Sediminitomix flava: one gene and its partner. The protein of the gene in region 1 binds, or shares a complex with, the protein of each later gene. Links are inferred from orthologs where the notes say so. Each region holds a gene or a part of one and is shown in the gene's direction. Other genes may lie near its edges.

What was found. Proteins that work in one complex are often made in the same cells at the same time.
Region 2: the proteins of nuoB (region 1) and BC781_RS03895 are in contact, whole or in part, in a crystal structure (PDB 6Y11), measured with the Thermus thermophilus proteins. The link is inferred for Sediminitomix flava from one-to-one orthologs. Residues at the interface, in WP_096411117.1 of Thermus thermophilus: Arg16, Glu17, Gly18, Leu24, Leu27, Val28, Trp30, Gly31, Arg32, Asn34, Ser35, Trp37, Thr54, Asp55, Ala56, Asp59, Ala61, Arg62, Phe63, Gly64, Glu66, Val67, Phe68, Arg69, Ala70, Ser71, Arg73, Gln74, Ala75, Asp76; in WP_096411122.1 of Thermus thermophilus: Arg36, Val44, Arg45, Met46, Gly47, Pro48, Asn49, Arg50, Val51, Leu57, Gln58, Ala61, Asp62, Ile64, Lys65, Ile67, Phe68, Lys69, Glu70, Ile72, Val74, Glu223, Ala224, Glu225, His233, Thr234, Glu235, Tyr236, Ser237, Trp241.

Annotation. Positions count from the first base shown.
Region 1 is NZ_QGDO01000009.1:72,781-80,655, forward strand. Bases 2,423-5,186 are described here. They hold nuoB (NADH-quinone oxidoreductase subunit NuoB), read left to right. Parts: upstream 2,423-3,431; coding sequence 3,432-3,941; downstream 3,942-5,186. Other genes in these bases: hemC (hydroxymethylbilane synthase), read left to right, coding at 2,423-3,304; BC781_RS22960 (NADH-quinone oxidoreductase subunit C), read left to right, coding at 3,952-4,455; BC781_RS22965 (ArsR/SmtB family transcription factor), read left to right, coding at 4,578-4,874; BC781_RS22970 (DUF349 domain-containing protein), read right to left, coding at 5,005-5,186. Outside these bases: BC781_RS22930 (nitrous oxide reductase accessory protein NosL), read left to right, coding at 1-431; gliding motility lipoprotein GldD, read left to right, coding at 555-1,154; BC781_RS22940 (RNA methyltransferase), read right to left, coding at 1,138-1,671; BC781_RS22945 (ArsR/SmtB family transcription factor), read right to left, coding at 1,782-2,162; more of hemC, read left to right, coding at 2,372-2,422; more of BC781_RS22970, read right to left, coding at 5,187-6,285; energy-dependent translational throttle protein EttA, read left to right, coding at 6,790-7,875. UniProt on the Escherichia coli protein: NDH-1 shuttles electrons from NADH, via FMN and iron-sulfur (Fe-S) centers, to quinones in the respiratory chain. The immediate electron acceptor for the enzyme in this species is ubiquinone.
Region 2 is NZ_QGDO01000001.1:1,019,840-1,025,241, reverse strand. What follows is about bases 1-2,846. They hold BC781_RS03895 (complex I subunit 1/NuoH family protein), read left to right. Parts: upstream 1-796; coding sequence 797-1,897; downstream 1,898-2,846. Other genes in these bases: BC781_RS03885 (AAA family ATPase), read left to right, coding at 2,622-2,846; pnuC (nicotinamide riboside transporter PnuC), read left to right, coding at 2,017-2,643; BC781_RS03900 (3-oxoacid CoA-transferase subunit B), read left to right, coding at 1-659. In the rest of the region: more of BC781_RS03885, read left to right, coding at 2,847-3,149; BC781_RS03880 (TonB-dependent receptor), read left to right, coding at 3,326-5,402. UniProt on the Escherichia coli protein: NDH-1 shuttles electrons from NADH, via FMN and iron-sulfur (Fe-S) centers, to quinones in the respiratory chain. The immediate electron acceptor for the enzyme in this species is believed to be ubiquinone.

The DNA of each region.
Region 1 (7,875 bases):
ACCACGATCACGGGCATGACCATGATCACGGCACTACTACTACAGATAAAGAAGCGGACAAGAAGGATACTTGTTCGCACTGCGGAATGCGTAATGAAGATTTTAAAAAGTGGAATGCATACATTCAAGATGGAACAGAGAGCTATACTTTCTGTTGTACACGTTGTATGATTGCTTCCAAATTGGAAAATAAGGATAAGCTATCTGCTGAGGCAGAGTACCAAGTAACAGATTATTATACCTTGAAAATCATCAATGCCGATGCTGGTTTTTATATCATGGGAAGCGATGTAGCAGGTCCGATGGGAAAAGACTTTATTGTAGTTGATTCTAAGAAAGCTGCAGAAGATTTTATTAAAGATCACGGAGGAGAAAAACCTGTGAAGTTTAAAGATATTTCGATGGCAATGTTGATGAAAGCAGTTAAATAAAGACTGTTAAATCCCATTTTAAGAATACCAAAAGGTAAGTTTACTAGCGATAGTGGCTTATTTTTTGGTATTTTTCGTTTCTCAAATCTAGATCAAAGAACAGATAACAGAAGGATATAAATAATGAATAAATTTTTTAGTGGAATCGGAATTGTGTTTTTAGTCTTTATATGGGCTTGTGGAGGAGAAGAACAAGTTTTTTTACCAAAACCTAAAGGCTATCATCGTATCGAATTTCCTAAACATACTTTTCAAGAATTTCCGAAAGAGTTTGGGAATTTTCCATATGCGTTCCGCTTTTCTGACCAAGCAGAAATGAAGCCTGATACTTCTAAAATGTCAGAGCCATATTGGGCAGAAATTTACTATCCTCAATACAATGCTACCATTGATATTTCTTACAAACCGATCTACAATAGCTTAGACTCTTTGGCAGGATATTTCAATACTTCGCTAAAGCTAACGCATAAGCACAGTATCAGAGCTACGAAGATTGAGGAGTATAAAAGTTATGGGGAGAACGGAGATATTATTATGGAGTTTGAGCTAGAAGGACAAGTGCCAAGTCAGTACCAATTTTTCCGTACAGACTCAGCACAACATTTCCTTAGAGCAGCACTTTATTTTCCAACTTCAACAGCCAATGACTCTCTAGCACCCGTGATTAATTACATCAGAGAAGATATGCAAGAGATGTTGAAAACTGTTACTTGGAAAGACTAGCATTCATGTAGTGCCAAAGCACAACACCCATAGTCACAGATATATTCAGAGAGTGTTTGGTTCCGAATTGTGGAATTTCCAAAGCCATATCCGAACACTCTACTACTTTTTCATCTACACCAAATGCCTCATGTCCGAAAATGAAGGCATATTTTTTATCAAAATCAGGCTCAAAGTCATTTAGCATAACACTATCTGTTACTTGCTCTACACAAACAATGGTATAGCCTTCTTCCTTCAATTTCTCAATTGCTTGAGTTGTTTCTTCAAAATGCTCCCAAGTTACGGTGTCTTGTGCGCCAAGAGCTGTTTTTTGGATATCTCGGTGTGGTGGTCGAGCTGTAATTCCACACAGGTAAAGCTTCTCAATCGCGAAAGCATCACTTGTACGGAAAGCAGAACCTACATTGTTCATACTTCTTACATTATCCAAAATAACCACGACAGGGTTTTTCTTTGTTTCTTTAAACTCTTCGGCCGATTTTCTGCCGAGTTCGTGCATTTCTAGTTTTCTCATAACTTCCTTTAGATCAATCTCTCCCTAGACAGTAACAGCTAAAACAGCTCCCTCTGTTCTTAAAGTTCTTGTTAGCCTCTAAGAACAATGTCTGTCGTTCTTTTCTATAATTATCTCCACTTGCGCGCTTCAAGCTTACAAAGTGCCAATTCTCTATTGTTGTAAAGTGTCTCAAAGATACTCTGATCTTGAACAAGCATCGGATCTTTTTCCAAGTAGTTGAAAAGAACTTCGATAAAGCCCAAAACGCCTTCTTTGATAGAGTAGAATGTCCACTGATCTACTTTTCTAGAAGTGACAAGGCCTGCATTTTTCAAATAAATCAGATGTCTTGAGGTCTTAGTTTGAGTGAAGTCAAGGATGAGTTCGATATCGGAAATACACAATTCCTTGTTTCGGAACAGCAAATGCATAATGCGGATGCGGGATTCTTCGCTAAATGCCTTCATGATTTGCGTTCCCAACGAAAGATTAAAGTGCTTCAGTTTCATTAGTGAATATATTCGTTTATACAAATGTATAAAAAAATATGTGAAACACTACTTTGTATTTTATTGAAGTAAGAGATATAAATTGTATTAAAAGGCGGCTTTTCAGATATTTGTCAATATTTTGTGGAGAAAAGCCAATTTTTATGTTGGTGAAATTCAAAATAGAGCATTAAGAACTAAATTCTAGCGCATTTCAAAATAGATTAGCAGTGGAAAGAGTGATCAAAATAGGAACAAGAGGAAGTAAATTGGCATTGTGGCAAGCCGATTATGTAGCAGATTTATTGCAACAGAAAGGACTACAGTCAGAGATTGTCATTATTGAGACGAAGGGAGATAAAATCCTTGATCGCTCGCTATCCAAAATTGGAAGTAAAGGAGTTTTTACCGAAGAATTGGAAGACCAATTGCGCACAGGTGGAATTGATATTGCGGTGCATTCGGCTAAAGACATGCAAGCTACGCTTCCTGAAGGTTTCAAGATCATTGCTTTTACAGAAAGAGAGCTTGTAAATGATGTCATTGTCAGCTTAAAAGATGGAATTGACTTGAACAACGGTAAAGAAGTTGTTTTGGGTACGTCATCAGTTAGACGAGTAGCAATGCTAAAACACTACTATCCTCATGTAAAGGTGGTAGATATGCGAGGTAATTTGCAGACTCGTATGCGTAAATTGGAAGAAGGACAATGTGATGCTTTAGTACTTGCTTATGCAGGTGTGCATAGAATGCACTATGAAGAACATATTACTCAGCACTTGCCATTGGATCAGTTTACTCCAGCAGCAGGACAAGGTAGTGTGGCTATTGAAGTTTCTGAAAACCTTGATGAAGCAGTCATAAAAGAAATCAGAAATGCGGTTAATGATAAAGATACAGAATACCGTTTGTTAGCAGAGCGTTCTTTCTTACATACTTTACAAGGCGGTTGTAGTATTCCTGCATTTGCTTTAGCCAATTTGGAAGGTTCTGAAAATATCTCGATCACAGGTGGATTGGTAAGACTAGATGGTTCTGAGGTCATTAAGAAAACGTTGAATGGTTCAAAAGAAGACGCTGAAAGACTAGGAGACGAAGTGGCACAGTGGATTTTGGACAATGGCGGTAAAGAACTTTTAGCAGAGATCAAACAACAGAAGTAATTCTGAGTTATTTATACAGTTTGACTGTATTGTCTGTGTGTTAATTAAGAACTGACTACTATCAGCTAGGAAATGGGAAGAGCTAAACAACCTTTTCCCATTTTCTATATTTAAAATATACTTTCCTATGCAAGGACTTTTAGATCAGAAAATTGAGAATGGAGGATTTGTCATCACCAAAACAGAAGAGTTGCTCAACTGGGCGAGACTTTCGTCTATGTGGCCTTTAGGTTTTGGTTTGGCTTGTTGTGCAATCGAGATGATGGCAACATTCGCCTCTAATTATGACTTAGACCGTTTGGGTATTTTTCCCCGAAATTCTCCTCGTCAATCTGATGTCATGATCGTTGCAGGAACTGTGACTTTCAAAATGGCTGACCGTATTCGTAGACTTTACCAACAAATGGCAGAGCCTCGCTATGTAATTTCAATGGGAAGTTGTTCGAATTGTGGAGGTCCTTATTGGGAACATGGTTATCATGTTGTAAAAGGGGTTGACCGTATTGTTCCTGTAGATGTGTATGTTCCGGGTTGTCCTCCAAGACCAGAAGCACTTATCGGTGGTTTATTGAAACTTCAAGATAAGATCAGAAAAGAAACAATTGTTGCGCCTAAAGGTATTGAAGCATTGCTCTAATTGATTAGCTATGAACAAAGAAAAACAAGAACATATTATCTCTTTGCTAAAAGACCAGTTTGACGAATCCGTGATTACAGATGTAATTGAAGATCCGCTTCAAACTACTTTAGTTGTAGCTAAAGAGCAGTTGCTAAATGTCTGTACATTTTTACATACAGATAGAAGTTGTTTTTTTGATCAGTTGTCTTGTGTTACAGGAATTGACAATGGTCCGAAAGAGAACTCAATGGAAGTGATCTATAACTTCTACTCTATCCCTTATAATGTAAGCCTTGCTGTAAAAGTAATGCTTGACAGACCTGAAAAGGAACTTCCGTCGGTGCCTAGCTTATGTTCTATTTGGAAAGGAGCTAACTGGCTAGAACGTGAAGTATTTGACCTTAATGGGATCAATTTTGAAGGTCATCCAGATATGAGAAGAATTCTATTGCCAGAAGATTGGGAAGGACATCCATTGCGAAAAGACTACAATGTACAGGAATATTACCATGGCATAAAGGTAGAATATTAGTGAATATTGAAGGAGTTTTCATATGAAGACTTGCACATATAAAATATATTCCTTTCTTAGTAGCTAACGTGCAGTTTTGCACTTGATTATAGGAATCATTATTCAACCTGAAATATAAATTCATGGAAATTGAGGCAGACAGAATAGAACGAACGGCTTTTATTCTGAAAACGATTGCTCATCCTGTTCGTCTGAAAATCATTGAACTATTGAGAGATAGAGAAAGAATGACTGTGGGAGAGCTTTGTGAAGCTTTGAACTGCGAACAGTCATTGACTTCACATCATCTTTCGAATATGAAACTCAAAGGTATTTTGAGCTCGAAAAGAGAAGGAAAAAATATGTATTATTCGCTCAAAGAGAAAGATGTGACCAACATCTTGGACTGCTTGAAAAATTGCGGTTGCAATATGGGCTAATACGAATATTCTTTTGTGAAAGAAGGTAGAGAGACACTTTGTTACAACATAGTGTCTTTTTGTTTTTTAGAGTAAAAAAATAAGGCTTCCCAAAATTGAGAAGCCTTTTATATTTTTCAGTGAAAACCGATTACAGCATCAAAAGCTTGTCTTCCAATTTCTGAAGGATACGCTTTTTCGTTTTCAACTTATTGATGAAGTTGTTACGTTGCTGATACAATTGGTAATCTTGAGGATCATTTGAATTGAAGTTAGATCCATGACGAGAATTGAATTCGTACAATTCGCTTTCGTCTTGTTTGATTGAATCTCTCAACAAGTCCATCTTGATTTTCAATTGCTCAAAATCAGATTTCGTGTATAAATCTGGGTGCAAGTTCTTCGCCATTCTTTCTAGGAAGTGACTTTCGAAGATTTCGTTACAGATAATACGGAATCTCAAGTTGTACTCTTTATCTTCTGGAGCTTGAAGTTTACCCAATTGCTTCCAGTCGTTTTGAAGTGTCTTGATCTTCGCAATATTGTATGGAGAACCACTCTTCAAGAAAGACTCTGCAGTTTCCAACAATTCTTTCTTCATCTCGATAGGAGATTTTCTTCTGTAAGAAGAACGTTGACTCTTAAGGTCATTGAAGAATTTGGCTGTTTCTTTCTTGAATTCGTAAAGTGTCTTGTTGATTTTCATCTTCGGCACTTTACCAACTTCTCTCCACTCGTTTTGAATATCTTTAACCTCGTTCACGAATTCTTTACCACCGCCAATACGGTTAATTCGCTTCACTTGGTTCAATAAGCTACGGTACTTGAACAGACGGTCACGCATGATACGTTGCATTTCTTGGTAGAAATCGCCACGTCTCTTGAAGAAGAATTCCATAGCATCATTGAATTGCTCTGAAAGTTTTTCCTCTTCTTCTTTTACAGCACTACCAGTCTTGATCCAATTCATTTTTAATTCCTTGAATCTTTCAGTGCCGTCTTTCCATTCAGTAGAATATTTAGCCTCTTGAGCTTCTTTTAAAAGAGCAGTCTTGATTTCGAAGTTTTTGTCTCTGTTTTTGGCAATGTACTCGTTAATTTCATCTTCTAGTACATTGATTTCTTCATAGAGTTTTGTGAAATCACCTAATCCATTGTAAGTCGCTAAGTAAGTACGCATATGGATTAGTTTCATGAGATATGAACCTTTGTTCTCTGCAGTGTGAATCGAATCTTTCACTGCTTGAACCTTTTTGGTTACCATATCAAAGCGATTAACGAAATATTTTAAACTTTCCTCATCACTTTCTCTAACATCGCCTATTTCTCGGTCTTGAAAGTCGAAGTAGCCTCTAAGAATAACCTTACCGTCTTTAATGTAGCCGTACTCTGTGATTTCCTTATACTCTTTGATCGGGGTAGTTGATGACATTGCTTATTGTCTGTTTGGTTAATAGTTATCTGTATGTTTTAGTAAAACTATCTATTCTTGAAATTCAAGAAATTAGTATATATTCCTGTTTCGAATTCTGAGAATCTCTTTTAGTGTAATTGAAAGAAATAATAATCACGAGATTATTACTTCCCTGCAAATTTAGTTATATCTGAATTATAACTAATTCAATATCTATTCTTTTTTGTTCAATTTTAACATTAATTTGCCAAACAACTTGAAAATTCTTCATTTATAGATAAATATCTTTAAATGAATAAGTTAGCTAAGTTGGACTTATTTATTGGTTTATATAATCCTCATAAGTTAAGAGGCATTCTTGATTAATGCAAATTATCAAGACTATATTGATAAAACAACCACAATTACAATTTTGTATTAGATTCAGAAAAAATGTCTTGTTTGTTAAATCAGACAAAAGTAGCATATTTGAGCCCTTTGAAAATCGCTTTCATTAAAACCTATAAAAAATAGACTCTCTTTATGAGTGACGAAAAAATAATCTTTTCGATGGCAGGAGTGAATAAGATCATTCCGCCAAGTAAACAAATTTTGAAAAACATTTACCTTTCCTTCTTCTACGGTGCCAAAATTGGTGTTTTAGGTTTGAACGGATCGGGTAAATCTACCCTATTGAGCATTATTGCGGGGAAAGATAAAAACTACCAAGGTGAAGTAGTTTTCTCTCCGGGTTACTCGGTAGGATTGTTGGAGCAAGAGCCAGAACTTGATCCTAATAAAACAGTAAAAGAAGTTGTTCAGGAAGGTGCGCAAGAAATTGTAGACCTTTTGAAAGAGTTTGATGAAATCAATGCTGCTTTTGCAGACCCTGCATTGATGGAAGATCCAGACGCAATGACTAAGTTGATTGAGCGTCAAGGAGAAGTTCAAGAGAAACTTGATCATCATAATGCTTGGGAATTAGACAGCCGTTTGGAAAGAGCAATGGATGCTTTACGTTGTCCGCCTGAAGATGCAATCATCAAGAACTGTTCGGGTGGTGAGAAAAGACGTGTAGCACTTTGTCGTCTACTTTTACAAGAACCAGATATCTTACTTCTTGATGAGCCTACCAACCACTTGGATGCAGAGTCTGTACACTGGTTGGAGCAGCACTTGAAGCAATATAAAGGTACAGTAATCGCTGTAACTCACGACCGTTACTTCTTGGATAATGTAGCTGGTTGGATTCTTGAACTTGACCGTGGTGAAGGTATTCCTTGGAAAGGAAATTATTCTTCTTGGTTGGAGCAAAAGCAAAACCGTTTGGCACAAGAAGAGAAGCAAGAGTCTAAGCGTCAGAAAACACTTCAGCGTGAGTTGGACTGGATTCGTATGGCTCCGAAAGCTCGTCAAGCTAAACAAAAGGCACGTATCAATGCCTATGATAAAATGGCTGGCGAAGAAGCTAAAGAGAAAGAAGCTAAACTTGAGCTGTTCATTCCTCCAGGGCCACGTTTGGGTACTAAAGTGATTGAGGCAAATGGTGTAGCAAAAGCATTTGGTGACAAGCTTCTTTATGAAGGAATGGAATTCTCTCTTCCTCAAGGTGGTATTGTAGGTATTGTA
Region 2 (5,402 bases), on another replicon or contig:
TGCTAGATAAACACGGAATTGCTAAACGAATAGCGAAAGAGCTTGAGGATGGCTTTTATGTCAATTTAGGTATTGGTATCCCGACTCTTGTAGCAAACTATATCCCATCTGATATTGATGTCGTATTACAATCTGAAAATGGATTGTTAGGCATCGGTCCTTTTCCCACAGAAGATGAAGTTGATGCTGATTTGATCAACGCAGGAAAGCAAACAGTAAGTATGTTGGCTGGCTCTAGCCTATTTAGTTCTGCTGAAAGCTTTGCGATGATTAGAGGGGGACATATTGATCTGACCATTTTAGGCGCAATGGAAGTTTCTGAGAATGGAGATATTGCCAATTGGAAAATCCCTGGGAAGATGGTGAAAGGTATGGGAGGAGCTATGGACTTGGTTGCTTCTGCTGACAATATTATAGTTGCTATGCAGCATTGTAGCAAATCAGGTCAATCAAAATTATTGCCTAAATGCACCCTTCCAATCACAGGAGTAAACTGTGTAAAGAAAATCGTGACAAATCTTGCGGTACTTGATGTATTACCTGAAGGAGGTTTTAAGCTCTTGGAAAGAGCACCAGGTGTGAGTGTGGAAGAAATTAAAGAAGTAACAGCAGGTAAGCTTATTGTAGAAGGAGAAATCCCTGAAATGCAACTTGATTAGATATCATAAACCAATTCAATTATACGACCAGATTTGCCAGACTTGAGTATTCGAGTCTGGCTTTCTTTTTATAATTCAAACAATAGTTATCTTTGTGAGTTCTTTCTGCTAGGAGAGTTGAATAAGACCAAGAGAATATGACTATTGCACTTTTTATCGTTCTTCCGTTTATCCTTACATTCGCACTTTTTGGAGTTTATGCAGAGCGTAAAGTTTCTGCCTTTATTCAGAATCGTGTCGGACCGATGGTAACAGGTCCTTACGGATTACTACAAACGTTGGCGGATATCGTCAAGCTTTTGACAAAAGAGGATACTAGACCTGCGGCAGCTGACAAACCCTTGTTTCAGTTAGCGCCCGTAGTTGTTTTTACTTCTATTTTCGCAGGTTTCGCGATTATCCCTTTTGCACCAAACTTTGTTGGATCAGCTGCCGCTGTTGGTGTTTTTTACATGATGGCAATCATCTCAATGGATGTGATTGGTATTTTGATGGCAGGTTGGGGTTCTAATAACAAATATGGATTGTATGGCGCAATGCGTTCTGCCGCTCAAATGATTTCATATGAAGTACCACTGAGTTTAACGATTTTATGTCCTGTGATGATTTCTCAGACCTTGGATCTACAAGAGATGAGTATGCAACAAGGTATATTCTCAGCTCAATTATTGAATGCCGATCCTAATTATTTATTCGGATTAAAGTTTTTAAATATAAATGTGACTGAAGTTGGAGGATTTTTGACATGGAACATTTTCCGTTCTCCATTCCTCTTTTTCGCTTTTGTCATTTTCTTCGTAGCATCTTTAGCGGAAGCTAATCGTACACCATTCGATTTACCTGAATCAGAATCAGAGTTGATTGCAGGTTATATCGTAGAATACTCAGGAATGCGTTTTGCCTTCTTGATGCTTTCAGAATATGGAATGATGTTGTTGGCAAGTTTGCTGGCTAGTATTCTTTTCTTAGGAAGTTGGAATACGCCTTTGCCCAATATTGGTTCTGTTCGTTTGGCAGATTGGACAAGTGGAGTTGTCGGTGAAGTAAGTGGGTATGCTTGGGGAGCATTTTGGCTAATCTCAAAAGCATTTACTTTGGTGTTTTTCCAAATGCTAGCTCGTTGGACTTATCCACGTTTGCGTATTGATCAGTTAATGGCATTATGTTGGAAATACCTGACACCAATGGCACTTGTATTAGTACTTATTAGTGCTGTTTGGAGATTGATGATGATCTAGGTGAAGACTGATCTAAATGGTATGAATAGAGCGGAAGTTGTACAGAAACAACTTCCGTTTTTTAGTTTCAAGAGTTACGCTATCTTTGCGGGCTGAATTTTTAATATGATTACGGATTAATGGATTGGGTAGAATTTTGGGAGAGCGTTTGGAGTACTGCTAAAGCTTTACAGTGGTTTGAGGTAGTAGCTTTCGCGACAGGTTTGATGAGTGTTTGGTATGAACGTAAAAATCATATTGCAGTTTATCCTTTAGGCTTAATCAGTGTGGGCATTTTTGTGTATATGGGCTATACTTCTGCTTTATATGCTGAAATGGGTATCAATGCATATTATGTGATGATGAGTGTGTATGGTTGGTACATGTGGACTCGTAGAGATTCGAATCATGCTGTATTGCCAATCACTTTCAATGACTTCAAAGAGAATTTAATAAGTATAAGTTTCGCTCTTTTGAGCTTTATAGCCTTGGGCTTTTTTCTCGATCATTTTACTGATACGAATGTCCCTTGGTGGGATGCCTCTAGTACTGCCCCTGCTTTCGTAGCGATGTGGCTTGTGGCAAAGCGTAAAGTTGAAAATTGGCATTTTTGGATTTTGGCAAACCTTCTAGCCATTCCATTATATTTTTATAAAGGCTGGTACTTGAGTAGCCTACTTTATTTCTTCTACCTATTGTTAGCTATTTGGGGATATTTCTCTTGGAAAAAGAAAGCACAAGAAGCATGTCAAAAACTTACCGTATAGCCATTACAGGTCCAGAGTCTAGTGGGAAGAGTACTTTAGCTGAACTTTTAGCAAAGCATTATCAGACGGTATGGGTTCCTGAGTTTGCTCGGACTTATATCGAAAAACTGGATAGACCATATGAAGAAAAAGACCTTCTTCTCATTGCTAAAGGTCAATTAGCAGCAGAAGAGCAGCTGATTCCAATGGCAAATCAAATCCTTTTTGTAGATACAGAAATGACAGTACTCAAAGTTTGGGGGGATGTGAAGTATGGACGATCGGATGCTTGGATTGTTGATCAACTACAAAAACAGCAGTATGATCTTATTTTTTTGATGAAACCAGATTTACCTTGGGAAGCTGATCCTCAGCGAGAACACCCGCATTTCAGAAATGAGTTATTTGAAATGTACCAAAAAGAACTAAACAAACTAAGTAGTAATGTCATTATAATAGGCGGACTGAAGGAAGAGCGAATTGAGAAGGCGATAAATAATATAGAACTACTTCTAAATTCGAAATAAATTCTTACTTTTGCATCCGTTTTTTATAAACATTTGTAATCACGTAACATTCACAACTAGGGGTGCCTCAATACAACGGGCTGAGAGTATACCCATACAACCCGATTAGGTAATGCTAATTCGGGGATAGTTGAAACGAAGACGTTTCCTAGTCTTCAGATTTTAAACAACTTCAAATGAAACAATTATTATCTGGCTTACTGGTATGGCTATTACCAGTGTGTGCTTTTGCGCAATTTAGTATTACTGGAAAAGTAACTTCAGCTAACGACAATCAAACATTAATTGCAGCCAATGTTCAATTGCTTGGAACAAAGTACAGAACAATTACGGATGCAGACGGAAACTTTGCTTTCGATAACATTCCTGCTGAAAGCTATGACCTGAAGGTTAGTATTCTTGGTTATCAGACTTTTACTCAAAAGCTAACGCTCAAGCAAAATACAACGATCGAGATTGCTTTGGAGGAAAAAGTAATCATGACAGAACAAGTTATTGTCAATGCACTTAGGGCAACAGACAAAACGGCAATGACATTTACCAATTTGGATAAAGAGGTTATTGAGAAACAAAACTTTGGACAAGATATGCCTTTCCTTTTAGCGCAAACCCCCTCAATGGTTGTTACTTCAGATGCGGGTGCAGGGGTTGGTTATACAGGGATGCGTATCAGAGGTAGCGATGCTACACGAATCAATGTGACGGTAAACGGAATCCCTTTGAATGATTCGGAATCTCATAATGTGTTTTGGGTGAATATGCCCGATTTTGCTTCTTCGGTAGATCAACTTCAAGTACAAAGAGGTGTCGGGACATCAACCAACGGAGCCGCAGCATTTGGAGCATCAGTAAATATTCAGACTGAAAATGTAAACCCTGATGCTTATGCTGAAATCAATAATGCTTACGGTACATTCAATACGATGAAGAACACCGTGAAATTAGGTACTGGGCTGATCGATGATAAATTTGCTTTTGACGTCAGACTATCAAATATTACTTCAGATGGTTATGTAGATAGGGCTTTTTCTGATCTTAAGTCACTTTGGGTGTCTGGAGGATACTACGGAGAGTCTACCATGATTAAGTTGAATGCTTGGACAGGAAAAGAAAAAACATACCAATCTTGGTGGGGAGTACCAGAATACCTATTGGAAGAAGACCGAACTTATAACTATTATACTTACGAAAATCAAACAGATAATTATCAACAAGACCATTATCAGTTGATTTTGGCGCAAGATTTATCTGATAACTGGACATTGAATGGTGCTTTGCATTACACAAAAGGTCGTGGGTATTATGAAGAGTATAAAGAAGGTGAAGACCCTGCTCATTACCAATTGGTGTCGGAATCTGGTGCAGAAACAGATTTGATTCGTCAGAGATGGTTAGATAATGATTTTTATGGTTTTACGCTAAGTCTTAATTATGCTTCTGATCGATTGAGTTTAAATATTGGCGGAGCAGCTAATGAGTATGTGGGCGATCACTTTGGAGAAGTGATTTGGGCTGAAACAGCGAGTCCTGCAAAATGGGGAGACCGCTATTACTTCAATGAAGGAAAAAAGCAAGAAGCAAATACCTATGTAAAGGCTTCTTATCAGTTGTCTGACAAACTCAATTTATACGGAGATCTTCAATATCGCTACATTCATTACCGTACAGAAGGAAATGATAATGACCTTGTAGATATCAATACGGGAGGAACTTATAATTTCGTAAACCCTAAGTTTGGAATCAACTACCAAATGACACCAAATTCATCTTTATATGCTTCGTATAGTATTGGGAATAGAGAGCCTGTACGTTCTGACTTTGTAGATGCGCTAGATGGTGTAACACCAAAACATGAAACTCTTCGCGACTTTGAGTTAGGATACCGTTTCAGAAATAGTAATACACAATTGAATGTGAATTATTATTTGATGGATTATACTAACCAACTTGTAGTGACAGGTGAATTGAATGATGTAGGTTCAAATATCAGAACAAACGTAGATGATAGTTACCGAATGGGTATTGAACTTGATGGTAGCTATGCTTTCAATTCAAAGTTAAGTATTGCAGCCAATTTGGCTTTGAGCATCAATAAAATTGCTGAGTTTACAGAGGTTGTTTATGATTACACAGAGGGTACTGATGAGTTTGTAAGATATAATACCTATGAAGATACAGATATTGCATTTAGTCCAAGTGTAGTAGGTGGTGCGCAATTGAATTACCGTCCATTTAAAAACTTTGAGGTGAGTT